Regions from separate parts of the Eubacterium sp. 1001713B170207_170306_E7 genome, predicted to be linked through region 2. Evidence: riboswitches for the same ligand, from Rfam matches in the RefSeq annotation. Region 2 holds a riboswitch; the other holds the start of a gene.

Region 1 (14,812 bases), 880 kb from region 2:
TGACTAAAGTGGTAAAATAAATCTATAAATGTATAGAATGATATAGAATGAGGTGGATAAAGGATGGATGTTTACGCAGCAGAGAAAATTGCGACAAGAAAGTTTATAGAGCATATAGGTCAGGACTTCCTTCGTCAGAACACGAAGAATATGACCTCCAGTTCTGAGACGATAGGAAATACTTTTAAAATTACCTGGACAATGGACGATGTGAATGCCGATGAGATTCTGACAGCGGGTGACGAAAAGAATGAAACGCAGTTTGTCAGTATAACCGTGGACATGGAAAGCGGTGAAGTTCAGGTAGTAGAGGATACAACAGCCGAATAAAGAAAGCCCCGGTTCGCCGGGCTTTTTTTAGGTGAGAACAGACAGGAGAAAGCGATGCTGAAAAATGACTATTTAATGGAGATGATCGGGGCGATGTGCCGGGCGGTCAGTGAGATAATTTTTAAACGGTCAAAAAAAGAATATGCGGAATGTCATACCCTGGCCAATGACCAGTATCAAAGCCTTCTGGGCATGTCGCTTGATATGATTCTCAGCCTGCCGTCGGAAACCGTCTTTGATCTGTTGGGAAATTTTGGAGAGATCGAGCCTAAAAAGGTATTGACGCTTGTCGATCTTTTAAAAGAGGACGGTGAGGTTTTTAAGGAGGAAGGCGATGAAGCCACCGCAGATGCCATCCGTGAAAAATGCGAAGACCTCTTGAATCTGTTAGACCGTTACGATTTGGATGAAGACGCCCTTGCTGAGCTGGACAAGCGCATGGCCGCATTTGGAATTGACTGACAAGAGCAGCTCCAGTAAAGAAAGTGCTTGTTATTTTAAAGATTTTGGGGTAATATTATTTTAAAGTATTTCAATGGCGAAAGCTTGAGGAAATACTTTTTTTATATTTTGTTGGAGGAAAACAGAATGGAAAAAAAACCTAAAATAGGGGTATTGCCCCTTTATGATACAAAACAGGCAAGCAAATGGAACAGCATCTGGATTTTTCCGGGATACTTGGACGGTATTCTGGAGGTGGGAGGCATGCCCTTTGTCCTGCCGCTTTTAAAGGACGAAGCGGACATCCGCGCGCTTGTGGATGGGTTTGACGGATTTTTATTTACCGGCGGTCAGGATGTGGATCCGGCTCTTTACAACCAGGAAATGACAGAGTACTGCAATGAGGTTTCACCGGAACGGGACTATATGGAAGCGATCCTGCTAGATGAAGTCCGGAAACAGGACAAAGCCCTTTTCGGTGTTTGCAGAGGGCTTCAGTTTTTTAATGTGGCTTTGGGCGGCACCCTTTATCAGGATCTGATCGCGCAGAGAAAAGAAACCAGCCCTGTACAGCATTCTCAGAAAACAGAGTTTATCTTCCCGGTACACGATATCGAAATTCAGGAAGGCAGCAAGCTGTTTGAAATTATCGGAGAGCGGACAATTCGTGTCAACAGCATGCATCATCAGGGGATTGCGGAGCTTTCCCCACAGCTGGAGGCAACCGCGCGCGCCAAGGACGGCCTGGTAGAGGCTGTCGAGATACCAGACATGACCTATGGTCTGGCAATTCAGTGGCATCCTGAGTTTCTGTGGCCAAAGCGCGCCTATGAACGGGATTTGTTTAAAGCCTTTGTGGAGGCGGCAAAAAAGCAGGCATAAAGAAAAGGACGCATCCGGCAATGGGTGCGTCCTTTTGAATTAGCGGTTATGTCTTTTGTAAAGAATGCCGATAATAACCGCGGCGATAATGACAATCGCGGCAACGGCAGCAATGGAAGTTCCGGTGATGGAGGCCGCTGATTTTACGGTGGTAAAATGGACCTCGACAGGATCCTGGAGGTGCTGTCCGGTGGTGGAGGTTAAATGGGTATCCACCTTTATAATGTATTCCTGATTGCTCTTCAGGGTATCCTTCGGGTTAATACGGATTGTTCCCCAGTCCTCAGGGTCGATGAGATCATCGGACAGAACAATGTCCGCGTCAATCTGCCTGCCCTCACTCCAGAGGGTCACGGCCTTTTCATTGGCGGCTTTTACCGCAGTGTTGACCACATTCTGGTTAAAGGATACAGAAATTTCTGTAAAGGGCTGTACATCGGTGGCGCCGTCCTGCGGGACGCTGGAGGTCAGGGTCAGGGGACTGCCCACAGCCCCTTCATTGAGCGCGGGATCGCCGGCTGGCGTTTCGGCCAGAATTGGGCTGAAACCAGACAACAGCAGGAGGGAGAGAATCAGAGTGAGATTTGTTTTAAAAAAGTTATTTTTCATTGTAGCGACTCCTTAATTTTACATAAGCTATTATTACAGTTACCCAAATTTCTTAAATAAAAAACGATTTTCCCGTGTCTGTGTTATAATGGTTCAGAAAAGCGATGAAAATTTTTAGAAAGGAGCCAGTTTTTGAAAAAGGAAAAGAAGAAAAAAAATAAAGGCGAACCGGCAAAGAAGAGCCGCGGTAAGGTTTTTTTATACATATTGCTGCGTGTTTTAGTCGTTGCGGTGATGATTGCCCAGATCTGGAATCAAAACTGGAACAATGTTTTTCTGTGTGTTCTGACATTGATTTTGTTTATGATTCCCAGCTTTGTGGACAAGCAGCTCCACATCGAAATGCCGACAACCCTTGAAATTATCATCATATTATTTATCTTTTCAGCAGAAATTTTAGGTGAGATTCAGGAATATTATTTGATTTTTGACCATTGGGACGCCATGCTGCACACCATAAACGGTTTTCTAATGGCAGCGATTGGGTTTTCGCTGATTGATATTTTAAATCAAAATGAAAATTTCAGTATGAGCCTGTCACCGGTTTTTGTGGCGGTCTTTGCGTTTTGTTTTTCAATGACGATCGGCGTGCTCTGGGAATTTTTTGAGTTTGCCGCCGATTGGTTTTTCCAAACGGATATGCAGAAGGACACCATTATCCAGAGCATCAGCTCGGTGATCTTTAATCCAGAGGGGAAAAATGTCGCGGTCACCATTCCCATTGAGAGCATCGTTGTTAACGGACAGACCTGGAATTACGGCGGCTATATTGACATTGGGCTCATCGATACCATGTCCGACCTGTTTGTTAATTTTATCGGCGCGGTGGTCTTTTCAATTTTTGGCCTGTTTTATATCAAAGGCCGTGGAAAAGGGACCTTTGTCAAACGCTTTATGCCAAAGCTCAAGAAGAAACAGTCGAGAGAGAATATGGAAGCGGAGGATTCCGAAAGTTTGAATATTTCGGGGTCTGGCCCCAAGGAGTAAGCAGAAGAGACGTCGTGAAAAGCGGCGTCTCCTTTTGTATTCTGTGGGACTCTGGGGCTTTTACAGCCAACTTGTTAATAAAATAACTTGACAATTATGGAGGGAAATGTTATCATTATTGACAGTTAATGAAAACGTTTTTGAAACGCAGGATATAAGGTGGGATCAAGGGGGATACCATCTTCGGAAATGATATCTGAATGAACGTTTTCTTAATGGGGAAAATGAAGGGGAGTTAGATACCTGGTACAAGGGGGTACCAGGTATCTTTGTTTTTTGATAAAATTTACCAGAGGACAACGATAATTCACAGGGCTGAAAAGGTATAATATAAAAAGAACGTATAAAACTAAACAGGGAGCATGATAAAATGCTTGTTTTAATGGTATCCGCTTTATTATTCAGCCTTTCCTCCAACCTTGACAATATTGTTGTGGGCCTGGCTTTTGGCATAAAAAAAATTCATCTCGACGCCCTCTCCAACCTGATCGTGGCGGTGATCACCACGACAGGGACTGTCATCGCCATGCTGTTTGGCCGGTGGCTGTCGGGCTATATCCCAGAACGGATGGGCAATTATCTGGGCGCCGGGATTATTATGCTGCTGGGCTTTTATTTTGTCATACAGGGGTGTGTCAAGCTCTTAAAAGAGAAAAAATCAGGCACCTATGCCATGAAAAGCACCAATGAGATGGCAGAAAAAATGGATGCGTCGGTTCACGATAAAGCCCATATCCAGTACCGCGAAATTGTAGTGGTTGCACTTGGGCTGACTTTTAACAATCTGGGCACAGGAATAGCGGCCAGCATTACCGGTGTCAGCATCCGCTTAACGGCAGTGTGTACCTTTGTGATCAGTCTTGCCGCCTTATGGTCGGGCGCCCGCCTTGGAGGGCGTGTGGTAGGACCGCTTTTGGGGGATTACGCGCCCGTTGTTTCCGGTGTTTTGCTGGTGGTCTTAGGCCTCGTTGAAATGTTTTGGTAAATATGAAGAAACCCCTTGTTATTTCTCAGCACATAGGATAGAATAAGAAAGACAAATGAGTTGATGCCCGGGGAGCTTTTGCTGAGATTGGATTAAATCCTAAACCCGTTTTACCTGATGCGGTGTAACGCCGCCGTAGGGAGGACAAGTTGAGCTAAGCAGCGTACCCGTGGGTGCGCTTTTTTTGTTGAAAAACTGAAAAAGTTAAGGAGAAAATATGGAGCTGTACACAACTCAAATGGATGCCGCGCGCCGAGGCATTGAAACCGAAGCGATGAAGCGTGTCGCGGAATATGAAAACATGCCCTTAGATACTTTAATGGGCCTGGTGGCAAAGGGACAGGTCGCCATACCTGCCAATAAAAATCACCGCTGCTTAACCCCCTATGGGGTCGGCAGCGCGTTGAAAACAAAGATCAATGTCAATCTTGGAACCTCCAGAGACTGCCTGAATCTGGATGTGGAAATGGAAAAGGTAAAAAGCGCGGTTGACATGGGCGCAGAGGCCATCATGGACCTGAGCTCCTTCGGCGATACGCGTAAGTTCAGACGCAGGCTGACCGAAAGCTGTCCGGCCATGCTTGGTACCGTGCCGATCTACGACGCCGTGGTTTATTACAATAAGCCACTTCAGGAAATTACGTCCCAGGAATGGATTGACATTGTGCGCATGCACGCAGAGGATGGCGTTGATTTTCTGACGCTGCATTGTGGAATCAACCGTTCGACAGCCGACCGCTTTAAGAACAACGGCCGTCTGATGAACATTGTATCCCGCGGGGGATCGTTAATTTTTGCCTGGATGGAAATGACCGGCAATGAAAACCCATTCTTTGAGTTTTATGATGAAATCCTGGAAATCTGCCAGGAACACGATGTCACCATCAGTCTTGGCGATGCCTGCCGTCCGGGCTGTATTGCGGACGCCGGAGATATTTCACAGATTTCGGAGCTGGTAACCCTTGGAGAACTGACACAGCGCGCCTGGGATAAAAATGTCCAGATCATTGTTGAGGGACCAGGCCATATGCCCCTCAACCAGATTCAGGCCAATATGGAAATCCAGCAGACCATCTGCAAGGGCGCGCCCTTCTATGTGCTGGGACCTCTGGTGACAGACATCGCGCCGGGTTACGACCACATTACCTCAGCCATTGGCGGGGCCATTGCAGCAACCTATGGAGCTTCTTTCCTGTGCTATGTTACGCCTGCCGAGCATTTAAGACTGCCGGATGTCGATGACGTTAAGGAAGGCATCATCGCTTCAAAAATTGCGGCCCATGCGGCCGATATCGCCAAAGGACTGCCGGGAGCCGCGGATTGGGATTACCAGATGGGAGTTGCCAGACGTGAGCTTAACTGGGATAAGATGTTTGACTTGGCCATTGACCCCGAAAAGGCAAGGCGTTACCGCGCAGAGTCGACACCCGAAAATCAGGATACCTGTACCATGTGCGGCAAAATGTGCTCAGTGAGAAATATGAACAAGGTCTTAAACGGTGAGCATGTGGATATTATGGAAGATGCGCAGGAGTGCCCTTCCGGTAAATAAACAGCGTACGCAGGTGACTGGCGCGGCTTGAAAGGCCAGCCGGCATCTGCGTTTTAATTTTAAAGGAGAAAAGATGATCCGATTAAACGAAAATTTTGTTGATATTTTTGAAAACACCCGAAAAAACCCTCAGCTGGTCCACAATATTACCAATTATGTCACGGTCAACGACTGTGCGAATATTCTTTTGGCCATGGGTTCGTCCCCGATCATGGCAGATGACATAGAAGAGGTGGAGGAAATCACCACAATTTGCAGCGCTTTAGTGATCAATATTGGCACGCTGAACAGCCGGACAGTTGAATCCATGATTGCGGCGGGGAAAAAGGCCAATGCGCTGGGACATCCTGTGGTACTGGACCCCGTGGGGGCCGGCGCGTCCAAGCTGAGAACTGAAACCACACACCGCCTACTCAAGGAAGTGAATTTTTCCGTTATCCGTGGCAATATCTCGGAAATTAAAACGGTCTATGCCGGAGCCGGCACAACAAGGGGCGTGGATGCGGATGTGAAAGACACAGTGACCGATGAAACCCTGGACGCGACCGTTGCTCTGGCCAAAGAGCTGTCGGAAAGAACCGGCGCGGTCATTGCCATTACCGGCGCTATGGATCTTATCACGGATTCGGAAAAAGCTTATGTGGTAAAAAACGGACACCGGGATATGTCCAGGATCACCGGTACGGGCTGTATGCTCAGCGCCATGACCGCAGCCTATGCGGCAGCCAACCCAGACAGTGTTTTGGAAGCGGTGGTATGCGCTGTGGCCAGTATGGGGATTGCGGGCGAGCTGGCTTCACGTCAGGTTACGAATAATCAGCTGGGGACAGGAAGCCTGAGAACTTTTATCATGGATAATGTGAGCACCATGACAGGCAATACCATCGAAACCTATGCAAAAATTACCTTGATTCCGTAAGGTGAAAAAGCTAAAATAATGTTATAAAATATCTCAATCGGGTATAAAACAAACAGGAAAAGTGAAAGCTAAGATTTGATTGTCAAATTAGGAGAATTATGAAAAACAATGTAAAAAAAGAAGATATGCTGCTCTATATCGTCACGGACCGTTCGTGGCTTGGTGAAAGTACCCTTAAGGAAGAGGTTCAGGCCGCGATAGAGGGCGGCGCGACCTTTCTTCAGATCAGGGAAAAGGATATGGCGCGCCAGGATTTTGTCAGTGAAGCCCGGAGCCTGAAGGCGTTGGCAGAGGCAGCGGGCATTCCCTATGTGATCAATGATGATGTGGAGATCGCTTTGGAGGTGGACGCAGATGGCGTCCACATTGGTCAGAGCGATGGTGCTGTGGCCGAGACCCGGAAGAAAATCGGCCCAGATAAGATTTTAGGCGTGTCCGCCCAGACGCTGGAGCAGGCTTTGGCGGCAGAAAAAGACGGCGCGGATTACCTTGGTGTGGGTGCGGTTTTTTCAACGTCTACAAAGACTGACGCGAAGGCGGTTTCTTTTGAGACGCTCAAAAGCATTTGTGACCGTGTGGAAATTCCAGTGGTGGCCATCGGTGGTATCAGCGAGGAAAACCTGTTGGCGCTTTCCGGCTCAAATGTCGACGGCGTCGCGGTGATTTCGGCTGTGTTTGCCCAGCCGGATACGCGGGCTGCGGCACAAAGAATTCGAAAATTATCTGAAAAGATGGTGAAATCAAATGATTAAGGCATTGACAATTGCAGGCTCCGATTGCAGCGGAGGCGCGGGGATACAGGCAGATCTCAAAACCTTTGCGGCTTATGGTGTTTACGGCATGAGTGTGATCACTGCCATAACGGCGCAGAATACCACTGGAGTATTCAGAGTAGAGGATATTTCTGAAAAAATGGTGGAAGCTCAGATGGATGCAGTCTTTACAGACATTGTGCCGGATGCGGTAAAGATCGGTATGGTTTCTTCAGAAGCCATTATTCATGCCATTTCTAAAAAGCTGAGAGAATATACCCCTGAAAATATTGTGCTGGACCCGGTGATGGTCGCCACCAGCGGTGACGTCCTTTTTGACAGAGAAGCCCAGTCGGTTTTGATTAACGACCTGATGCCGCTGGCAGATCTGATCACCCCGAATATTTCAGAAGCCGAGATTTTATCGGGTATTCCCATTAAATCTAAAAATGACATGATCCGTGCCGCCCGCGATATCGCCGGCTACTATAAAGGCGCAATATTGGTAAAGGGCGGGCATTTGGAAGACCGTGCGGATGATTTGTTTTATTATGAAGGCTTTGGCTATTGGCTGCCCGAAGAAAAGGTGGATAACCCCAATACCCACGGTACAGGCTGCACGCTGTCCTCTGCCATCGCCGCGAATCTGGCAAAGGGCGATACCATGATGGACGCGGTTAAAAACGCAAAGGCTTATGTGCATGGCGCAATCCTGGATGGCCTTGACCTTGGAAAAGGAAACGGACCACTGAACCATTTGTATCAGCAGAAAAATTAATTTCATTTAACCCCCTTAGGGGGTTTTCTTAATTTGCTTGTAAAATCGGTGGAAGGGTGCTATACTGAAAATAACCCCCATAGGGGGTTATGGAGGTGCAGCATGTTTCATTTGAAAATGAACAAAAACGACCTGAAGGTCATTGGTGTATTGGCGCTGCCCGTGGTGGTGGAGACCATTCTGCAAACACTGCTGGGAACGGTCGACACCTTTTTTGCAGGACAAATTTCAGACGATGCCATCGCGGCAGTCGGTGTAACCAACCTGATTGTTAATATCTTTATTGCGCTTTTTACAGCGGTCAGTGTGGGCACGCTGGCGGTTATCGGCAGATATGTGGGGCGCGGCGATATGGAAAGCGGCAACCGGGCGCTTCAGCAGTCGGTTTTGCTCAGCCTGTTTATTGGCGTCAGTGTCGGTTTGATGAACCTGGTCTTTTACAGGCCTATTCTCAAAGTTTCGGGCGCCGGCGAGGGCATTTTGGATTATGCGGTACCATATTATATGGTGGTGGTGGTGCCCATTGTGTTTTTATGCCTGTCACTGGTTTTATCCAGCTGCCTGAGGGCCACAAAGGATAATGTTACCCCTATGGTGGCAACAGGAATCGCCAATGTCCTGAATATTTTTTTGAATGTTTTTTTCATCAGGCTTGGTTTCGGCATTGCGGGGCTGGCGCTGGCGACTACGCTGTCACGGGTCTTTGGCGTGGCTTTGCTGGCAGCGCGCCTGGTAAAGGGGAATGGTTTTTTAAGGCTGCCGCTTAAGGGCTGGGTTCTTGACGCAGAAATGCTCCGGTCAATTTTACGCATTGGTATCCCAGCCGGCGGTGAAAAGCTGATCATGCGCGCCGGTCAGCTGGTATACGGCGCCATGATCCTGTCCATCGGCGCAGACGCCTATGTGGCGCATAATATCGCAGGCACCATTGAAAACTACACCTATATTCCTTCCATGGGATTTGGGGTGGCGGCGGCAACGCTGGTCGGCATTGGACTTGGAGAAAACAACCCGGAGAAGGCCCGCCGTATGGCGCTGGCCTCAAACACGCTTTCCACCATTTTCATGGTGCTGATGGGCGTGGTGATCTTCATCTTTGCGCCGTTTTTTGCGGCGGCCTTCACACAAACGCCGGAGGTGCAGACGCTTGCGGTAACGGTTTTGCGGATGATTGCGCTTTTTCAGCCCTGCAGCGCCTTAACCCAGGTGATTGAAAGCGCTTTACAGGGGGCTGGCGACACGCGCTATCCCATGCTTCTGACACTGTTTGGGATCTGGGGCATTCGGGTCTGTGTCGGTTATTTTCTTGGTGTTGTGTGCGGCTTTGGACTGGTGGGGGTGTGGACCGCCTATATTCTCGATATTACAGTGCGAGGTTTTTTACTGCTGCGGCGTTTTAATGGTGGTAAATGGCAGATGGTTGCTATATAATACAAGTAAAAGAACAAGGTGAACAGGAGAAATAAAATGGCAGCCAAGCATGAACACGAGCATGAGCATGAAAACCGGAAGGCTGTGCTCAACCGGATGTCCAGGGCCATCGGCCACATGGAATCGGTAAAGAGAATGGTAGAGGAAGGCAGGGATTGCAGCGAAATTCTGATCCAGATATCCGCCGTTAAATCCGCTGTCAATAATATCGGAAAGCTGATTTTAAAAGATCATATCAGCCACTGTGTGGTCGATGCGGTGGAGGAAAATGATTTGGAGGTTCTGGCGGAATTGAACGACGCCATCGACAAATTCATAAAATAATAATATTTAAAGGATTTTGTGTTATTCTGAAAAATGAAGACCTTCGGATATGTTCTTTTGGTTTACGGACATAGGCGTTTTGCCGGGAAGCGGGTCTTCATTTTTCATGCAGAAATTTTAAAAACAGGGACAAAGAGGGGGCAGGCAGTATGCGGGAATCCATAAAAGCCCTGAAAATCAAAGAGCACTTTATCAAAGCGTTTCCGCCGGCATTGATTCTTTTAGCCATTTTCTTTTCGAATCAGCTGCTTTTTGGCGCGGCCAACGCGATGCTTGCGTCACCGGTCACCGTTCTTTTTCTCAGAACACGAAATGAGGATGGGGTGGAGTGGCTTATACTCAAAGCTTTGGGCATTAACATGTTTCTGGCTTTCTGTGCCTTTGCCGCGGGCCTGGGTCTCGCGATGACCGTCCTGATCAATTTAACCGTTCCTTTTTTGCTTGTCTATTTCATGACTGACGAGTATACGCCGGGCAGTTATTTTCCATTTGGTATGAGCTTTGTTTTCATGCAGCTTATCCCCATTCAGCTCACAGACATTCCCATGCGCCTTCTGGCGCTGGTCTATTCTTTTCTTCTGGTTTATATCGGCTTAAGGATCTGGAAGCATTTTAAACCGGTACCAGCGATTCACGATATTTCAAAAAGTGCTTTTATTAAAATTACAGAGTCCTTTTCGGCTTTGGTTCTGGACAACCGTGAAGCGGCGCAGGAAGCGCAGCGGGAGCTTTTAAAAATCAATCAAAATTTATGCGGCCGGATTTATAAAACAAGACGCTTTCGTTATTTTACCACCATCGAAGGGGCCTGCTATTTTAGGCTGGTCATGATTTTTCAGCGTATGGAAAACCTGATTCTGACCTTTTTCAGGAAGCCGGAGCTTCTGACCGATGCCAACAGGGCTTATCTTAAAGGGCTGATCAGGGTTCTGGAGCACCTGATCAGAGACTTTGACAGTCGTGAGTATCGTGAGGTTGTCGGAGAACTGATCGCCTTTTCGGACAACTGTCGTATGGATAAAACAGATATCAATGACAGCATGCTGCTCGATATAAACCTTTTGATCAATGCGTTGGAGGGGATTTCTGAAGCGGCTGGAAGCGGTGTTTACAGGGAGTGGGTTATCCCGCGGAAATCAAGGATGCTGGGGCGTATTTACGCGCATCTTTCGATTGAGTCCTTTAAATTTCGATTCGGTGTCAGGCTGTCACTGGTTTTGACTTTTACATTTTTGGTATCCGGTCTGCTGCCAGTGACACATGGCTATTGGCTGCCGCTGGCGGCCTATATACTCACACGTCCTTTTTATGACGAGAGTGTGAGTAAAAGCCTTGACCGTATAAAGGGAACGGTCATTGGGCTGGCTGCGGCCTTTTTTCTTTTTTCAGTTTTCACGACTTACCCGGAGCATATGGTCTTGACCGTCATGGCTGCCTTCTGTATTTATGCGGCTGATGATTACGCTACCCTTGTGGTTTTTGCCACCTGCTTTGCCCTTTCGCAGACAACACTGACAATGCCCTCTAACGACGCTCTGGCGCTGCGGCTGCTCTTTACACTGGGGGCGGTGCTGGTGTCTGTACTGGCCAGTAAATTCATACTGCCTATGCGGTATTATGATCAGTTTAAAATCGAGATGGACCGTTTGGTGGTATTGGACCGGGCAATGGTTATGCGTATAAAACAACTGCTGAAGGGAGAACAGCACCGGGATGTTGTTCGTGAGATTATCCTGAAATCCTATCTGGTCAGCGACCAGATAGAGGCCGATTACCAGGCGTCGGTTTCGGGTTCGTGCAATCAGCTGGTAGAGGGCTTCCTGCCGGAAAACCGTCAGCTGATGACGGCCCTGGCGGATGTGTATTACCTGATCGGTCTGCAGGGAATTGAGCCGGAGAAAAAAGGTGAGACAGAAGAAGCAGTGCAGCAGCTGGGAATCTGGTTTGAGGAAATACAGCTGTGTCTTAAAAAAGAGAAAAGAAAAAATCCGGTTCCGGAAAATGTAAAGCAAACCGATGACGGGAGCTATATCCTCCGTTTGTTAAACAGCGGAAGAGCACAGGCCCAGGCGCTTTTTAATTTTATTGAAAAAAATATTCAAGATTTTTAAGTTGAGACAGGACATGGCAGAAATGTCCTGTCTGTTTTGGTTTAAGAGACCATGGGACGGCGGAATTTAAGGCAGAGCATGGTGATATCATCATGCTGCTCGGCGTCCTGTGTAAACTCGGACAGGCAGCCGCGGATCTGGTGAAGAATATATTCAGAAGAGTGATCATCGTAGTGAGGCAGGTCGTTCAGTGCTTTTTTCAGGCGGTATTCCTGGAAAAAGGCGCCGTTTTTATCGACCGCTTCGGTGACGCCGTCGGTATATAAAAAGAGCGCGTCCCCCGGATTAAGCTTAAGGGTCTGGCGTTTGTAACGCACATCGGGCAGAATCGCCATGACAAAGCCTGGCTTCATGTCAAGAGGCTCGAACCTTTCGTTCCGGCGTCTTAAAAGCGGTGGGTTGTGCCCGGCGTTGACAAAGGACAGAATCCCGGTTTTCAGGTTTAAGATCCCGAGGAAGGTGGTAAGAAAAACACCTTCGGCTGTGTTTTTGTATAAATGGTGATTGGCACGCGTAAAGATTTCGTCAACATCCAGACCTGTCAGCACCTGGTCAATGATGTGTTCCTTAGAGCTCATCATAAAAAGAGCGGCTGGAACACCCTTGCCGGATACATCCGCGATGATAAAAACAAGCTTGTCATCATCCATTAAAAAGAAATCGTAGAAATCCCCGCCGATCTCCTTGGCCGGAGTCATGCGGCCGCTGATGCTGAACTCAGACCGGTCAGGAAAGGTTGGAAAGGGGTCGGGTAACATCGCTGTCTGAATCTGCTGGGCAATGCTCAGCTCGGTGGAGCTTCTTTCCTTTTCAGCAGCCAGACGTTCTTTTTCTGCAACGTTGGCCCAGAGCTTGCGCATGGTATCGTTGATTTTGTCGATCATCTCATTAAAGGCCGTGGCAAGAACCTCCAGTTCGTCTCCGGTGTGGACATCCAGCTTTTTGTTCCAGTTTTCCCCATCCATCTGCTTTATGTCCTCTGTCATTAAAAGCAGCGGGTTTAAGAGCTTCTGGCTGATGGCGTTGGAGATGCCAAAGCCAATCAGGTTAATGGCCACCAGGGGAATGATGGACAGATCATAAATAATCAGGGCAAAGGTGTGGCTGTCGGTATTGAGCAGATTCATGCTGTACAGGATCGCAATGGTCGCCACAAAAACCGCCATCACAGAAATCAGAGAGAAATAATAGACCAGCAGTGTGATTTTAATTTCAAAATTCAGTTCAATTTTTTTCAGAAACATCAGAACGATTGGAAAAAGCAGGGTACAGACAAGGGTGTTTGAGACAACAATGGGCAGTCCCAGACCGACAAATTTTTGCAGAGCGTCAACCCCTGGCTCCACCACCCGCGTTAGCAGTGCATAGGCGGCGGGGACGATATTAACCAACAGGATATATAAAAAAAAGATCGTAAAGGACCGGTTCGTACGGATTTTATCTTCCGTTTTAGGGAAAAACCCCATGATCAGACCGTAGAGTCCATTGGCGATGCTCCAGTTCAGCAAAAATTCAATACCGTAGCCGGTTACGATGTCGCTCATGGCGTTGCCGAGAAAGCCGACGGTAAAACCATAAAAAGGCCCCAGTAGATATCCTGAAAGCAGGGGAAGGATAAGCTGGGGCCGGATGGACACATAAGGCACCTCGACCAGACTGAAGTCAGCCAGAAGAATATTCAGGGCCGCGTAAACAAAGGCCATGATCAGGGCAATCATTAATTTGAAAGGGATGGATAGCTCCCGGCTTGTGTTGTCCATAGATAATCTCCTTGGTGAAAGTTCCACCCATTATAACACAGATTATTTAAAACACAATAAGCCGAAGGACAATCATATCAGCTGTCCTCCGGAGTTTGTGTCATCTGTCGGCTCAGAAACAGGTCTGATGGTTTTCCCGGCGGCGGCAGTCCCCTTTTTCCTCGCACTGGTAACAGATTTCATTGGGGGTAAATTCGTGTGCTTCATAGGCTTTTATGTTTTCGAGGGTCGTTGCGGCAATCTGGTGCAGCGCCTCTGTGGTTAAAAAAGCCTGATGGCTGGTCAGCAAAACGTTGGGGAAGGTAATGATCCTTGCAAGGTCACGGTCATCCATGATTTTATTGGACCAGTCTTCAAAAAAGTAGCTGTCCTCTTCTTCGTAGACATCCAGGCCAACGCCGCCGATTTTATGGGCGTTGATACCGTTAATCAGAGCCTGGGTGTCGATCAGTGCTCCGCGGGAGGTATTGATTAAAATAACGCCTTCCTTCATCATGCCAATGGTCTGATCATTGATGATATGACGGGTTTCTTCGGTTAGAGGACAGTGAAGCGAGATGATATCGGATTTTTCCATCAGCTCTTCGAGCGGCACATACTGGATATCCAGCTTGGCGTTTGGAAAAACATCATAGGCGATCACGTTCATATGAAAGCCCTTCAGAATGTCGATCATCATCTGCCCAATGCGGCCGGTTCCGATAACGCCGGCGGTTTTCCCATAAAGGTCCATGCCGGTCAGGCCGTCAATATTAAAATTAAAGTCGCGTGTCCGGGCATAGGCTTTGTGTGTTTTGCGGTTGACGGCTAAAAGCAGTGAGGCGGCGTACTCTGCCACGGCAGCCGGGGAGTAGGCCGGAACCCTCAGAATGCGGATGTGTTTTTCATAGGCTTCTTTCATATCGACATTGTTGTAGCCTGCGCTGCGCAGAAGAATAAGGTGTGTTTTCA
Region 2 (14,812 bases):
TTTTTTAACCCATTTTGAAGAGAGGCTTAAGAATTCTCCGGCAGACATCCGGGTCTACGGGTTAGTAAATTCTGGATTTCTGGAGGGACATCAGAACCGCTTTGCGCTGGAGATTTTAGCGCATTTTTGCCGAAGAGCAAAATTGACCTGGTGCGGAGGACTTGGCATTGGCGGAGGGCCCTTTCTTCACGGCATGGCTGCTGCTCCCTGGAAATTTTCAGCTAAGCGTCCGGTATATGATGGGCTGGTTCAGCTTTCAGAGGCCGTTAAAAACGGTCAGATGCTTGAAAAGGATCTGCTGGTTACGCCCAAAATTCCAAAAAAAATATACATAGCAGCCGCGAACCATCAGTGGGTTACAGAGGCCAAGAAAAACGGGTTGAAGAAAAAAGAGCTCTATAAAAAATAAAGACTTGACAGCGCCGGGATTGCCCCGGCGTTTTTAGTTTTGCGGCAGACTTGACAGGATCTTTAAAATGCCGTATGCTGTTCACATCATTGTTAAGGGAGCCCATAAATGAAATATAAATTTCCAAAGGTAGGCATGCGAATGGTAAAAACCGCAGTGGCGGTATTTATATGCCTGCTCATTACCTTTATACGGCCTGAGAGCGTGCCGATATATTCGACCATCACGGCCATACTCTGTATGCAGCCGTATCTGTCAAATACCAAAGAGATTGCCATTAACCGGATCGTTGGCACATTGATCGGTGGACTTGCCGGTATGCTGGTTCTCACGTTCATGCGGAGCTATGTGCCATGGCCTACTGTACAGTTTGCCATTGTTGCGCTGTGCATGATTCCGCTGATCTATGTAACGTTGGTGATCAATCATTCATCAGCCTCTGCGTTTACCTGCATCGTATTTCTTGGAACTACCATTGCCGCGACGCCCGATACTGCGCCGTACATCATAGCCTCCTATCGTATGATCGACACCCTTATCGGCATACTGGTTGCTTTGGCAGTCAATGCTTTTCATCTGCCGGTTCACCGTAACCGGAGTGTGCTTTTTGTTTCAGAGCTTGATAATACCCTGCTGCATTCTGATGGAAAAATAAGTTCTTACGCAGAATTTCATATTAATCGAATGATTGATGACGGCGAATGGTTCACCATCGTCACAGACCGCACTCCGGCAACACTGGTGCCAATTCTGGAGAACCTGAACCTGAATCTGCCGGTTATCGCAATGAACGGCGCTGTGCTTTATGATGTCCAGGACCGTTCCTACTCCTTTTCTCTGCCAATGGACCGCGAGGTAAGCGATGCCGTTGAGCGCATTTTTCGGGAGGAGGGTCGAAACTGCTTTGTACACGCCATCATTAATGAGACCATGCATATTTATTACGGCGATTTTAAAAATACGGCTGAGGAGCGCTTTTATCACCGTCTTCGCCGTACAAGTCATAAAAATTACATTTTCAGCGGGCTGCCACAGGGTCAGCAGGCGGTTAACATTACTTCGGTCAATGAGGAAGCAGTGAATGACCGCATTCGCAAAAAAATTGAAGCTTTGGACATCAGTAAACGCATCGCGATTATCAATACGCCTAGCCACGACGCGGAGGGCTATACGGTTATGGAAATTTACAGTGCTGAGGCCACCCGGGAGAATGCCATCCTGAAAATGAAAAAGGACCTTTCGGTGGACCAGATTATAGCTTTTGGCAGCACAAGTCTGAATGTGCCGACCTTTAAGCTCGCTAACCGCGCATACGCAGTCGAAAATGCGGCACGCGCTTTAAAAGAGGCGGCAACTCAGACCATCAGCAACAATGACAGCGATGCGGTTGTAAAAATGATGGAGAAAAAGTTTTACCGAAAAAAGGGTATTTAAAAGACGCCCCCAGTATAAGACAGAAAGGAATTTAGAATGGAACGAAGAGGCCTGTTAATGGCTACGAACATTCCGCTTGAGGGCTTCAGCATCATTATTTCTGTTTTGCTGATTATTTGTATTATTGCCAGTAAAGAGCACACAAAGCTTAACCGTTTATTTTTGTACATGCTGGCAGTCAATGCTTTTATTTTGGGATGCGACATTTTTATCTGGATCGGCGGAGGACATCTCCCGCTGGTAGGGGCAATGAAGGCGGCGAACTTTTTTGTATTTAGTCTCGGCTATCTTCTCGTTGCTTTATTTACGGCGTATATGGTTACCTATATCCATGAGAAGGGGAGTGCAATATCCTGTAAAATTGTTCCGGTGATTGCTGTTTTCTGCGCTGTAGCTATTTTGCTGGTAGTCATCTCAATGTTTAATAATATGCTTTTTTATTTCAGTGAAACGGGTTATTTTATGCGAAGCCCGCTGCATTGGATCACTCAGATATACCCCATCATTATTATTCTTTTAGACATGGCAATCATTCTGAAGCATAGCAGGAAGCTTGGCATAAAGGATACCTTTGCACTTTTATCCTATGGTATTTTACCGGCTCTGGCCATTGCAGCGCAGATTTTCAGAAACGGCCTTGCGCTGGCATATCCGGCAACGACCATTTCACTTTTAATTATTTATGTTAATATTCAGGTAGAGCAAAGTAAACGGCTTCGGGAAAAAGAGCTGGAGCTCACCCAAAATCGTATTACGATGATGCTGAGCCAGATTCAGCCTCATTTTTTGTATAATTCGCTTACCGCCATTGCCCAGCTGTGCAGAGAGGCTCCTGACAGGGCCGGGGAAGCAACCATTGCCTTTGCGAATTATCTGCGTGGCAACCTCGATTCCCTTACGCAGGAAAACCTGGTATTTTTTGAAAAAGAGCTGCATCATATAAAAACCTATCTTTCACTGGAAAAGATGCGGTTTGAGGAAAAAATACAAGTCATTTATTCGATCAATGCGACAGATTTTATGCTGCCCTCCTTAACGGTACAGCCGTTGGTTGAAAATGCGGTTAAGCATGGGATCTGCCAAAAAGAGAGGGGAGGCACGATCTGGATCGAAACAATAGAGACGCCTGAGAGCTATATCATCAAAGTGTCAGATGACGGGGTGGGCTTTGATCCCGTCACTCTTGCCATGGATGAGAGACAGCATATCGGTATCGAAAATGTACGCTTCCGCCTTGCCTACCAATGCGCTGGAACACTCAGTATTGAGAGCCATCCCGGAATGGGAACCACAGCGGAGGTGACAATTCCCAAAAACAAATAAAAAGGCAGTAAGCTCATGTATCAGCTTACTGCCTTTTTTCTCAGTTTAAAAGGTTAATTCAATATGATCCTTGTTGCAGTTTTTACATTGGATCATCATAGATTTTAGCGCGTTGTTTTCCACCGTCACCTCGTCAATGGAAAATTTGTGATCCGCAAGAACCTTTTTAAAATCGACCAGACTGTTTGGCTTCTCATCAATCTCTACTTTATTTCCGCAGACACTGCATTGAATAATAATTTTCATAAAAATCCTCCGTTAGTTTCAGGGTTTGATAAGCTTACATTTTTATATTTACCCTTTTAATCGAAAAAACAACAGATTTAAAGCTCTGACGCCAAAACAATTCGCTTGTTTTTTCCAGACATAAAATCGGAAAGTGCCCGGTAATTTCTAGAAAAAATGCTGCCTTTTTTCCAGATAAACGCAAAATCATGGGTAATATCAAATCCGTGTATTGGAATTTCCTTCAGCGTTCCGCCTGTTAATTCCCTTCCGGCAGCCACTTCGTATAAAAAGGTAATGCCGCAGTTTTTTTCGGCCATTTCCTTTAAGGCATTGACATTGTTAACCTCAATGACTTTTGAAAAGTCCGAAATGGCGTAATTGTTCAGCTTCAGATATTGTTCGAGTATGTTTCGGCTGCCGGAACCAGGCTCACGCACGAGCAACGGTTTTGAGAACAGGGCTTCGATGGGGCAGGGGTCAGGCAACGCTTCGGCTTTTGTGCTCTGTACGGCGATAAAGCGTTCCGTAGAGTAGACTGCATAATCGTAATTGTCTTTGGGAAAATAGCCTTCGATGAGTGCAAAATCGAGATCATTATTATCCAGCTGTTTGAGCAGGGACTGGGTATTATCCACCGAGACACGAATTTGTGCCTTGGGGTACTGCTCCAGACATCGTGAGAGAATACTGCTTACCACAAACTCACCGATAGTGAGGGTTGCTCCAAAATTTAAAGAACGGATATGGAGGTGGCTGTTTTTTAAACGTTCCCTCAAAATCAGGTCATCATGCTTCATGGCAGAAGCTGTGTGATGCAAAACAGTACCTTCAGGTGTGAGCGCCATCTTTTTGCCGTGAAATTCAAAAAGGCGCACACCATAATCCTCCTCAATAAAATGAATATGCTGTGAAACAGCAGGCTGTGTTATGTTAAGCGCTTCCGCTGCACGGGTATAATTCATATATTCGCAAACTGTTAAAAAAGTATTGATTCTAAAATCTAACATTTCGGCCTTCTTTCTTATACTTTCTCAAACAACTATAACATAATTTTATGATAGTATAAAGATAAATAATTTTTCATTATCATTAAAAGGTGATATCCTTTTAATATAGCCCAAAACATATTTTACGAAAGAGGAAAAAGACATATGAATTTTATCACGAAAAGCTGGAAAGGCATCCTGCTTTGCCTTGTTATTGCCATACCGGCATGGTTTGCCGGGCAGGCGTTTCCTGTTATTGGAGGTCCTGTCATTTCAATTCTGGCAGGAATGGTTATTACGCTTTTAATAAAAAATAAAGAGCCCGTACAGGATGGTATTACTTTTGTTTCAAAAAAAATTTTGCAGTATGCAGTTATTCTGCTTGGGTTTGGCTTAAATCTTTCTGTTGTGCTTGAAACAGGACGTCAGTCTCTGCCCATCATCATCGCTACAATTTCCACCTCTCTGATCCTTGCCTTTGTACTGCACAAGGCGTTGAAGATACCAGGAAACATATCGACGCTGGTAGGTGTAGGCTCATCAATCTGCGGAGGGTCTGCCATTGCGGCCACTGCACCGGTAATTGAGGCCAATGACGAAGAGGTTGCTCAGGCCATTTCGGTTATTTTTCTGTTTAATGTACTGGCAGCAGTTCTCTTTCCGGCCTTTGGCACCATGTTGGGCTTTTCAACCACTGATGGCGGAGCCTTTGGTGTGTTCGCCGGTACAGCCATTAATGATACCTCGTCCGTTACCGCCGCTGCTGCTACCTGGGACAGCATGTATCAGCTGGGGACAGCTACCTTGGATAAGGCTGTTACGGTCAAGCTGACAAGAACCCTGGCTATTATCCCCATTACACTGGTACTGGCATTCTGGAGAACACGGAAGGAGGAGGAAGCCGAGGGCAGCAAGGTAAGCTTTAAACAAGTCTTTCCGTTTTTTATTCTGTTCTTCATACTGGCCTCGGTCATTACAACAGTAATGACCTCCTTCTTCGGTATTCCCATAGAATTTTTCACCCCGCTCAAGGAGCTGAGTAAGTTTTTTATTGTTCTTGCCATGGCCGCCATCGGCTTAAACACAAATATCGTCAAACTGGTAAAAACCGGTGCAAAACCAATTTTTCTGGGACTTTGCTGCTGGATCGGTATTACCTTTGTCAGCCTGGCGATGCAGCATTTTCTGGGAATATGGTAAAAAGTTAAATTTCTTTGAATCAAGGAGGTTTTCAAAGTGAGTTATACATTGAGTTTTTCTGAGACAAACCGTATTTTTGACACGCTGAACAAAGAGTATGAAATCTGGGCGCCTAAGCGTTTTATCGGAAAAGGACGATATTCGGATACCGATATTATCCGTTACGATAAGGTAAGCTGCGTCGAGGAAATTGAATTCAACGAAAAATCCGATTTTTCTGCCAAGGAGGTATTAACGCCTATTTCAGAATCGTTGTTCTACTTTACAGAGGATGCGTTCATGGAAAGTCGGGGAAGTTCAAAAAAGCTGCTGATTTTTATGCGTCCCTGCGATGTTCATGCGAAGTATCATCAGGAAAAAATTTATCTTCAAAATGGCGGATTTGAGGACAGCTACTATAAGCGTATGAATGAGAACGTGAAAATTGTTCTGATGGAATGTGCAAAAGGATGGGATACCTGTTTCTGTGTGAGCATGGGGACTAACAAAACAGAGGATTATTCTGCTGCTGTGCGTGCAGAAGAGAATACCCTGAGCCTCGAAATCAAAGATGAGGAGCTGACCCCTTATTTTGAGAGCTGCACGCTCTGTGATTTTAAACCTGAATTTATCCAAGAAAATGAGCTGATGCTTGAAGTACCAGAGATTAATGACCGGGAGGTTTTGTCAAAGCTGAAGGTACATCCCATGTGGAAGGAATTTGACAAGCGCTGCGTTTCCTGCGGCGCATGTACGATAGCCTGCAGTACTTGCACTTGTTTTACAACAACCGATGTTATCTACAATGAAAATACGAATGTCGGAGAAAGGAAGCGTACCGCTGCCTCCTGTCAGATCAGTGGCTTTACCGATATGGCTGGGGGCATGTCCTTCAGGCCAACCGCCGGTGACCGCATGCGCTATAAGGTGCTGCACAAATTTCACGATTATAAGGCACGGTTTAAGGACTACCATATGTGTGTAGGCTGCGGGCGCTGTATCAGCCGCTGTCCAGAATTTATTTCCATCACAGCTACAGTTAACAAGATGTCCCAGGCTATTGATGAGATACAAATTGAAGCAAAAGCACAGGAGGTACGTTAAAATGGTAAATATTATGCAGCCGCAGGCCTGTAAAATCATAAATATCAAACAGGAAAGCCAACATGAGTATACCTTTAGGGTAGAAACCGATATTCTGCCCAGGCATGGGCAGTTTTTTCAGCTCTCGCTTCCCAAAATCGGTGAAGCTCCCATTTCCGTGAGTTCTTTTGGTGATGGCTGGCTGGACTTCACGATACGCTCTGTGGGAAAGGTTACCGATGAAATCTTTGAAAAACAGCCAGGTGATGAGCTGTTCCTCCGCGGCGCTTATGGCAATGGCTGGCCGGTTGAACAGTTTAAAGGAAAGCATATGGTCGTTATTACAGGTGGAACTGGTCTGGCACCGGTCCGCAGCATGCTTCATTTTTTTATGGAAAATCCAGATTATGTTGAGAGCGTGAACTTGATCTGCGGGTTTAAAAATGAAGCGGGAATTGTTTTTCGCCAGGAATTGGAAAGCTGGCGTCAATCCTTTTCGACCCTTTATACCCTCGATAACGAAAAAATAGATGGCTGGCATAAGGGTTTTGTGACAGAGTTTGTCTCGCAGGTGCCTTTTTCTGAATTTAACGGCAATTATGCGGTGGTGCTTGTAGGGCCGCCGCCAATGATGAAATTTACAGGCATTGAGTGTGTCAAAAACAGTGTGCCGGATGAGAAAATCTGGCTTTCCTTCGAACGCCGTATGTCCTGCGCAGTAGGAAAATGTGGGCACTGCCGGATTGACGAGGTCTATGTTTGTCTGGATGGCCCGGTATTCAATTATTCGCAGGCCAAGTACCTGGTGGATTAGTGAAAGGAGAGGCAAAGATGAACCATGATATTGATGTGAAAAAAGTACGGACAAACTGTTTCAGGCAATCTAAGGTACCCGGCGAATTTATGCTGCAGATGCGCGTGCCCGGTGCGGTTATCGAGGCGAAGCATCTTAAGGCAGTGGCAGAAATCTGCGAGCGCTGGGGAAATGGCTCCTTTCATATGGGAACCCGCCAGACCCTGGATATCCCGGGTGTCAAATATGACAATATTCCAGAGGTCAATCGCTATATCCAGGCTTATATTGAAGAGGTTGATATAAAAATCTGTGATTGCGAAATGGAATCGGATAATTATGGTTACCCCACCATTGGGGCGCGTAATGTTATGGCGTGTATTGGAAACACGCACTGTATAAAAGGAAACGCCAATACCTATGAGCTTGCAAAGAAAATTGAAAAGCTGATCTTTCCATCCCATTATCATATAAAGGTCGCTGTTGCGGGATGCCCCAACGACTGCGTAAAAGCTAATTTTAATGATTTTGGCATTATGGGTGTTAATAAGCAGATCTATGACTATGACCGGTGTATAGGCTGTGGCTCCTGCGTAGATGCCTGTCAGAGCCACGCTACCGGTGTGCTTACGCTCAATAAAGACGGGAAGATAGATAAAGACGCCTGCTGCTGCGTCGGATGTGGAGAGTGCACACTGATCTGTCCTACTAGCGCTTGGACAAGAGATCCTCAAAAATTATACCGTGTTACCCTGGGTGGCCGTACCGGCAAGCAGAGTCCCCGCTCAGGAAAGCTTTTTATGAACTGGGTAACCGAGGATGTCGTCTTGGGAATGTTTGCCAACTGGCAGAAGTTTTCGGCCTGGGCGCTGGATTATAAACCAGAGTATCTTCATGGCGGGCATCTTATTGACCGTGTGGGCTATAAAGAATTTATCAAGCATATTTTTGAAGGCGTCACCTTTAATCCTGAGGCAAAGGTTGCGGATGACATTTACTGGGCAGAAAACGAGCAGCGAAGCAATATACACGTAATGCCATTGTCCCAGCACAAGCACGCTGGTCCGCAGGAATCCAGATAAAAAATACGAAGATAAGAGGCACGGGTGTTTGTTCCGGGCCCTTTTCTATGTTAAGATAGGGGTAATTGATAAACAGGAGGTAGAGGCATGAAGGTCATATCATTAAGGGAAGAGCCCATCTATACACAGGCCGCCATTGATTTTTTTCAAAATCGGTGGGGAACAGATGCTAACAAAATGATATATGAGGATTGTATTGTCCATGGGCTTACAACAGAATCACCACTGCCACGTTGGTATCTTCTGCTGGACGGCGATACGATTATCGGCGGAGCCGGTTTGATTACCAACGATTTTGTAAGCCGAATGGATCTATGGCCCTGGGTGTGCGCTCTTTATATTGAAGCATCCTACAGAGGGAATGCTTACGCCGCCCGTCTGCTCGAACGCGCGCGTGAAGATGCTGGAAAGGCCGGTTATTCTTATGTTTATATCTGTACTGATCATGTTGGTTTTTACGAACGCTATGGCTACGAATACATCGGAACCGGCTACCATCCCTGGGGAGGTTCTTCCAGAATATACAGGGTTGACACCGAAACAGCTGAGAATTTAAACGGTGCTGGAATATGAGCCGGCCTGAGAAAAAGCCTAAGGAGAAAATTTAATGAAAAAAAACGAACGGGTATATCCGCAGTTTTCTCTGTGCGGTCTTAACTGCGGGCTGTGCCCGATGTACCACGTAGAGGGAGCCGGCTGCCCAGGCTGCGGCGGCAAAGGTCATCACTCCTGTGCGGTAAAAAGATGCAGCCAGGAGCATGATCATATTGAATTTTGCTTTCAATGCAGCAGCTATCCCTGCGAGCGATATGAGACATTGAATCCTTATGACAGCTTTATTACCTATCGTCATGTCTTAAAGGACTTTCAAAGGGCTGAGCAGGAAGGCCTGGAAAGCTACAAGACAATGCTGAACGAAAAAATCGAAATTTTGAGCTGCCTTTTAACGCATTATAACGACGGCAGACGGAAAACCTTTTTCTGTCCTGCTGTGAATCTTTTAGAGCTTGAGGACATAAAGCTTGTGCTGACGCAAATAAAAGATGAAATTAATCCAGAGGGAGCGCTCAAGGAAAAAGCCCGGCAGGCAGTACAGCTCTTTCAGACCATGGCAGAAAACAGAGGCATATCAATAAAACTGAATAAACAGAAAGTGGAAAAAACCAAATAGATTTGCAGTCAAAGGAAAACAAAGGCGCCTTTTCCACGCCCTTTATTATAAAACAGGCCAAAGATCGAAAATACAGCTGCAATGAGAGCATTATACCACAAATAAGAGAAATACGATCTTTATTTAACCTGATCGATAAGATAAAATAGCGGCAGTCAAAAATCTTGACAAAGTCGTGCAAGTCGGCAATAATGAATTTATTCACTGATATTACCGGAGGCTTATTATGTCACAACGTCGAAACCATACGCATAATCATAGAGGAAACGCGCCAAACAGCCCGACACGGCCACGTATATCCAAAAAACCAATGGAGCGGCGGCAGGAAATTATCCGAACGGCCTTTTTGCTGTTCTCTAAAAAAGGTTTTGAGAACACAACCATTCAGGATATCGCTGCGCAGATGAATGTGTCTGTAGGATTATGCTACCGTTATTTTAAATCCAAAACAGAGATTTTTGAGGCCGCCTGCGAGCTTTATGCCAGCGAATCCCTCCAGCAGACCCAGATACCAATGGAACCCGGTATGTCTGCGGTTGATAAACTCAATTACTTTATCAAGGATCTTTTTGATTATACGCTGAGGCATAAAGAATTTGAGGCTAATTATCACGAAACGACTGAGATAAGAACCAGCCGAATTGACAAGGTTGCAGCCAAAATGGTCGAAAATCTGATTCCGGTTATGGAACAGGGAATTCAGGAGGGTGAGTTTCACTGTGAGAACCTAGAGACCACTACAAGATTTATTGTTTTTGGCATGCTGCATACCTTTCATGAAGAGATTCCGGCTGAAAATATTGAAGATTATATTCATCACTTCGTTATTTTTATTCGAAAAATGCTGGTCGATCTTTTGAAAATAGATGATCCTGAACGCCTCTTAGCTTGGAATAAAAGAGAATAAAAAATCTTGAGGAACCACTTGGTAAAAACTGAGTGGTTTTTTGTTTTTTTGACGAGTGAATGCATTCATTTTTTTCTTGACAATAAAAAGAAGCTGGGTTATTCTATAAGTGAATGAATTCACTCAAATATAGTAATGAGGAGAGAATGTCCATGACAAATTATTCAGCGGGCGAGAATTATCTTAAGGCAATTCTGGTTCTTCATCAAAGGCTCGACAAGGTAAGAAAAACGGATATTGCAGATTTTCTTGGCTTTACAAAAGCCAGCGTCAGCTATATGGTTAAGCTTTTAGAAGCGAATAAACTGGTGAGAGTGGAAAACAACAATGTCTGTTTAACGGAAATGGGGCTTAAAGAAGCTTTGAATATTTACGAAAGGTATTTACGTATTCGCGACTTCCTGGTTTATTTTCTTGGCATATCGGCCAAGACAGCTGAGCGGGATGCCTGCCGTTTGGAGCATGTTCTAAGCCTGGAAACTTTTGAAGCGCTCAAGGAAAAAGAGGTGAGTGTATAAAAAAAGAGACCTTTACAGGTCCCGGCAACAGGTATAAAGTTCTGCAATAACAGCGTGTGCAGCGAAATGACGGGTTTCACCGCAATGTGATGTCTGTTTTATTATCTAAAAGATGCTTCATAACACCGGTCTTCTGAACAGCCGTCACTAAAACAGCGCCCAAGACCACGCCGCCGATACAGCTGATAAAGAAGGGGACGACATAAGCGAATAAAGCCGCCTCTTTTCCCATGACCATTGTCGCAACCGGGTACGCTGCGAGGGCGCCAAGGATACTGGTTCCAAAAAGCTCACCCAGATAAGTTAGTGTCAGCTTTTTAGTGTAACGAAAAACCAGTCCGCAAATCAAAGCACCACACATGCTGCCGGGAAATGCCAGCAGACTGCCGGTTCCAAGCATCACTCGTATAAGACTCGTAATAAAAGCCATTGAAACACCATAAAAGGGACCAAGGAACACCGCGGAGAGAATATTAACCATATGCTGAACAGGAAAACACCGTGCCGCTCCAAGAGGAATACTAAAGGGAGAGCAGACGACACCTACTGCGATAAGAATCCCTGCCATTGTCAATTTCCGCACATGATTTTTTTCCATGTTAGAAGCCTCCAGATAAACAAAAATGGGATAGGCCCACGCGGCGGCATACCCCCAAAATGCGATACTGTCCCTGCGTTGGCATTATCCAAATCAGGTTGTGGGTCGAAGCGACATAGCCTCCTCTCAGCCCGCTGCAGCAAGCTCCCCATGTTTGATTCCGTTTTATTATAGCTGTTTTTGAGAAAGGATTCAACCCTGACTGCTTTTTTCTGTGTTGTTCTTGGTTGTATCAAAAGTTTTTTGAAGCGTTTCGCCAGCTTCATGAATTTCATCTTTTACGTGCTGCCATTGCTTTGGAGAGATTCCCTTTACACTCAAGTACATGCTTAGATGAACAGCCACTGCCAAAAAGTGCCGGTTTTTATTCATTATTTTTTCAAAGACCTTTGCTGGAACAAGCTTCTGCTGCCCTGATAAACTTTCCAGCTGTCCGCCGACCAGGTGGAGGTTCAGAAGGTTCTCATAAAGCAAAGGACCGGCTTCCTGCTTTTCTGCAAGATTCCACAGATTATAGAGAATAAACAAATCCGATTTAAAAAGGCTGGTGAGCTCATATCGAAAGACGTCCTGTTTGCGTGTTCTGAAGATAAAGATTCCTCCAAGTACTGCGATGGAGACACCTCCAATAACACAGAAAACCCGGAATAATACCAGGTCCATGACGCCCAGTTGTGGCAAAAACATAACGGAGGTCATTTGTGTACTGATCATGGTACTGACAATCGAGCTTTTTATGGTCAGCATAAAAACCAGACCAATAGCGACGGTAAGCGGCAGGCGGATGGACGCTGGGATATACTGTGTAACAAGAACAAAGAAAATCATTCCCAGAATGGTGCCTGTAACCTTAAAGGCTGCTTTTCTCAGTGTGTCGCGGATATAGATACTGGCAGATAAATACCCCATAAGCGGTATCCAGTAGCCATGCCACTCATTGAGCGGAATATTGAACCAATACGGAATATAGTGTGCGACAGCAGTACAGGCAGTGACAATCACAGCGGTCTGCAGTGCGAAACGCATCTGAAAAAAATCGAGACTGAACCGGCGGCGCAGGCTGAAGGACTTGTAACGAAGCCCCTCTTTAATGGAAGTGTTAAGATCTGTGCGGTGACTGTCATCCAGCAGACGGTCCCGAAGTGTCTCAAGAATCAACAGAAGCTCCCGATTCAGGCGATTTTCGGTTAGGGATGGCCTTTTTAGAAATGCCTGCAGATCAGCTGCTAATAATTGGGGATCTTCTGCTTTTTCCATTCGATCCCCCAAAACAGAGAATTGAGCCTGATCACTGGTGGGAAGCTCTTGTGAAGCTGCGCCGATAGCCTGGAGTACTTGTCCCAGTTGTTCGAGGCAGAGCATTAAACCATAAGTATATTTCTGTCTGCCGTTCATCAACCCCATTTGTCTGAAAACAGCGGGATAAATATTGCTGCTCAGCTTCTGGGAAAGGGCGTCCAGCTTTTTATCGATTGCTTCATCTTCCTTTTTGATTTTTTGGCCCAATAATTTAAATCCAGTTCCTGCGCAGGCGAGCGCTTCCTGTATAAGAGGATCAACGGCTGGTGTTTTTTGCCGTTTTTGCAGCAGAAGCGTTATTCCGGTACAGACAGCCAGGCAGTAAAGAAGGGCCAGAATACGAATCGGAAGTGCTGCCAGTGTTCCCGGGCTGATCTGCATAAGGATAAAGGCCATGCCGGGAATATAGTAATTTGTTTTTAGAAACTCATTGGCATCGGCATAGATCAGGAAAAAAATCAGTATAAAACCAAAAATAATCAATGTGGCAAAATGCATAGAAACCAGAGTTCCTAAAATGGCGTAACCAACCAGCCACAGGGCGTCAAGCAGCATATTAACAATGGACAGGCAGTTTTTAACCATTGTCTGGGTGTATAAAAGAAAAACAAGAGCGATAACCGCGTTGCTCCGGCCGAAGAGCAGAATAACAGACCCCATAAGTAACAAACCGAAAACGATGGCGGGTAAGGCTTTCGGCAATGCTTTAAAGAAATTTTTGATGGCTTTTATAATTGAGATCACTCCTTAAGGTTTTTCTTTTAAAATACCCTTTTGAGAAAAAATAAAGCAATAAAAAACGATTCTGACCATTTTCAGAATCGTTTTTATTGCTTTTAGAAGAAATTCATAATTAAGCCCATAATCATACCCAACAGACCGCCGAGCCATATAATGGCGTTTAGTTCTTTTTTCATGATGCTCAGAATGATTTTTTCCATCTCCAGAACATCGAAGCCATTGATCTGATCTTCTACCAGCTGGGGAATATCCAGAGCGGCGAGCGCCTTGGACAGGTTATTTTCAACCATATTATGATAGGCTTTAAGCAGACTTTCCTTTACTTTTGGCACACTTGAGCCAAAGCGTTCATAGAGCTCAGCCAGACTGTAATCCAGTATTTCATGGCTTTCGCGGTTTACCAGATTACCGATTATTTCCTCGCCGCGTTCAAAGACCATATTGTTGATTGTCTCCTTGAGCTTTTCACGGATACCAATCATGGTATTGTCACTGACCATAAAAGAAAAAGCTGAAAAAAGCGAATTGTTTTTGATTTCTTCCATGGCCGCATCAGCGATTATATCGCCGACATCCATCTGGCATACCTTACGGTAAAGCAGGGCAGTTGCTTTTTCAGTGGTGGTATTTGCCAGCGCTTCGGTTTTTTCTTCGTCAGTATAATGAATGATAACTTCGCGAATGGTCATGGGGCTGTCTTTGTAGGTTTCAATTTTGTTATCAATATAACCGCTGATTTTAGCGTCCATTTCCGGTGACAAAAGGCCGCGGCTCAGAACCTCTTCATTTACAAGTGTAGAGCCGATGACAGCACCTACGGATTTTGCTATTCGCGGTTTTTCCTTTGGAATAATCCCGGGTGTGAAGGGAAGGGTCCAGCCCCAAAATTTGACTGGCTTCAGTGGCCGGAACAGCATGCGTATGGCAATGCCATTGGTGATAAGACCAATAACGGCGCCGACCAATGGGCCGATTAAAAAGTGTAGATCCAATATGATCACTCCTTTATAGTAATGATTGGTTATTATAGTATTATAACGATCACGCTTATAAATGTCCAT

Evidence for each region. Region 2 has a riboswitch for thiamine pyrophosphate ahead of thiW (energy coupling factor transporter S component ThiW). Riboswitches for the same ligand answer to the same signal wherever they lie in the genome.
Region 1: linked by a shared signal. The riboswitch ahead of thiC (phosphomethylpyrimidine synthase ThiC) and the one ahead of thiW (energy coupling factor transporter S component ThiW) in region 2 are both predicted to bind thiamine pyrophosphate.

Annotation. Positions count from the first base shown of each region.
Region 1 is NZ_JADMVE010000001.1:40,242-55,053, forward strand. Features, by position in the region: gene I2B62_RS00205 (hypothetical protein) at 64-330, shown strand; gene I2B62_RS00210 (DUF6483 family protein) at 385-792, shown strand; gene I2B62_RS00215 (gamma-glutamyl-gamma-aminobutyrate hydrolase family protein) at 919-1,653, shown strand; gene I2B62_RS00220 (Ig-like domain-containing protein) at 1,693-2,262, opposite strand; gene I2B62_RS00225 (hypothetical protein) at 2,395-3,249, shown strand; gene I2B62_RS00230 (manganese efflux pump) at 3,620-4,234, shown strand; TPP riboswitch at 4,293-4,393, shown strand; gene thiC (phosphomethylpyrimidine synthase ThiC) at 4,452-5,786, shown strand; gene thiM (hydroxyethylthiazole kinase) at 5,860-6,705, shown strand; gene thiE (thiamine phosphate synthase) at 6,804-7,457, shown strand; gene thiD (bifunctional hydroxymethylpyrimidine kinase/phosphomethylpyrimidine kinase) at 7,450-8,235, shown strand; gene I2B62_RS00255 (MATE family efflux transporter) at 8,338-9,666, shown strand; gene I2B62_RS00260 (metal-sensing transcriptional repressor) at 9,703-9,990, shown strand; gene I2B62_RS00265 (FUSC family protein) at 10,140-12,101, shown strand; gene I2B62_RS00270 (SpoIIE family protein phosphatase) at 12,143-13,861, opposite strand; gene I2B62_RS00275 (2-hydroxyacid dehydrogenase) at 13,974-14,812, opposite strand, start outside.
Region 2 is NZ_JADMVE010000001.1:923,787-938,598, reverse strand. Features, by position in the region: gene I2B62_RS04635 (hypothetical protein) at 1-409, shown strand, start outside; gene I2B62_RS04630 (HAD hydrolase family protein) at 518-1,843, shown strand; gene I2B62_RS04625 (histidine kinase) at 1,901-3,166, shown strand; gene I2B62_RS04620 (hypothetical protein) at 3,212-3,412, opposite strand; gene I2B62_RS04615 (LysR family transcriptional regulator) at 3,490-4,401, opposite strand; gene I2B62_RS04610 (YeiH family protein) at 4,546-5,580, shown strand; gene asrA (anaerobic sulfite reductase subunit AsrA) at 5,617-6,663, shown strand; gene asrB (anaerobic sulfite reductase subunit AsrB) at 6,665-7,456, shown strand; gene asrC (sulfite reductase subunit C) at 7,474-8,517, shown strand; gene I2B62_RS04590 (GNAT family N-acetyltransferase) at 8,605-9,090, shown strand; gene I2B62_RS04585 (DUF3795 domain-containing protein) at 9,125-9,688, shown strand; gene I2B62_RS04580 (TetR/AcrR family transcriptional regulator) at 9,915-10,595, shown strand; gene I2B62_RS04575 (metal-dependent transcriptional regulator) at 10,748-11,113, shown strand; gene thiW (energy coupling factor transporter S component ThiW) at 11,190-11,711, opposite strand; TPP riboswitch at 11,764-11,872, opposite strand; gene I2B62_RS04565 (FUSC family protein) at 11,904-13,670, opposite strand; gene I2B62_RS04560 (DUF445 family protein) at 13,847-14,743, opposite strand.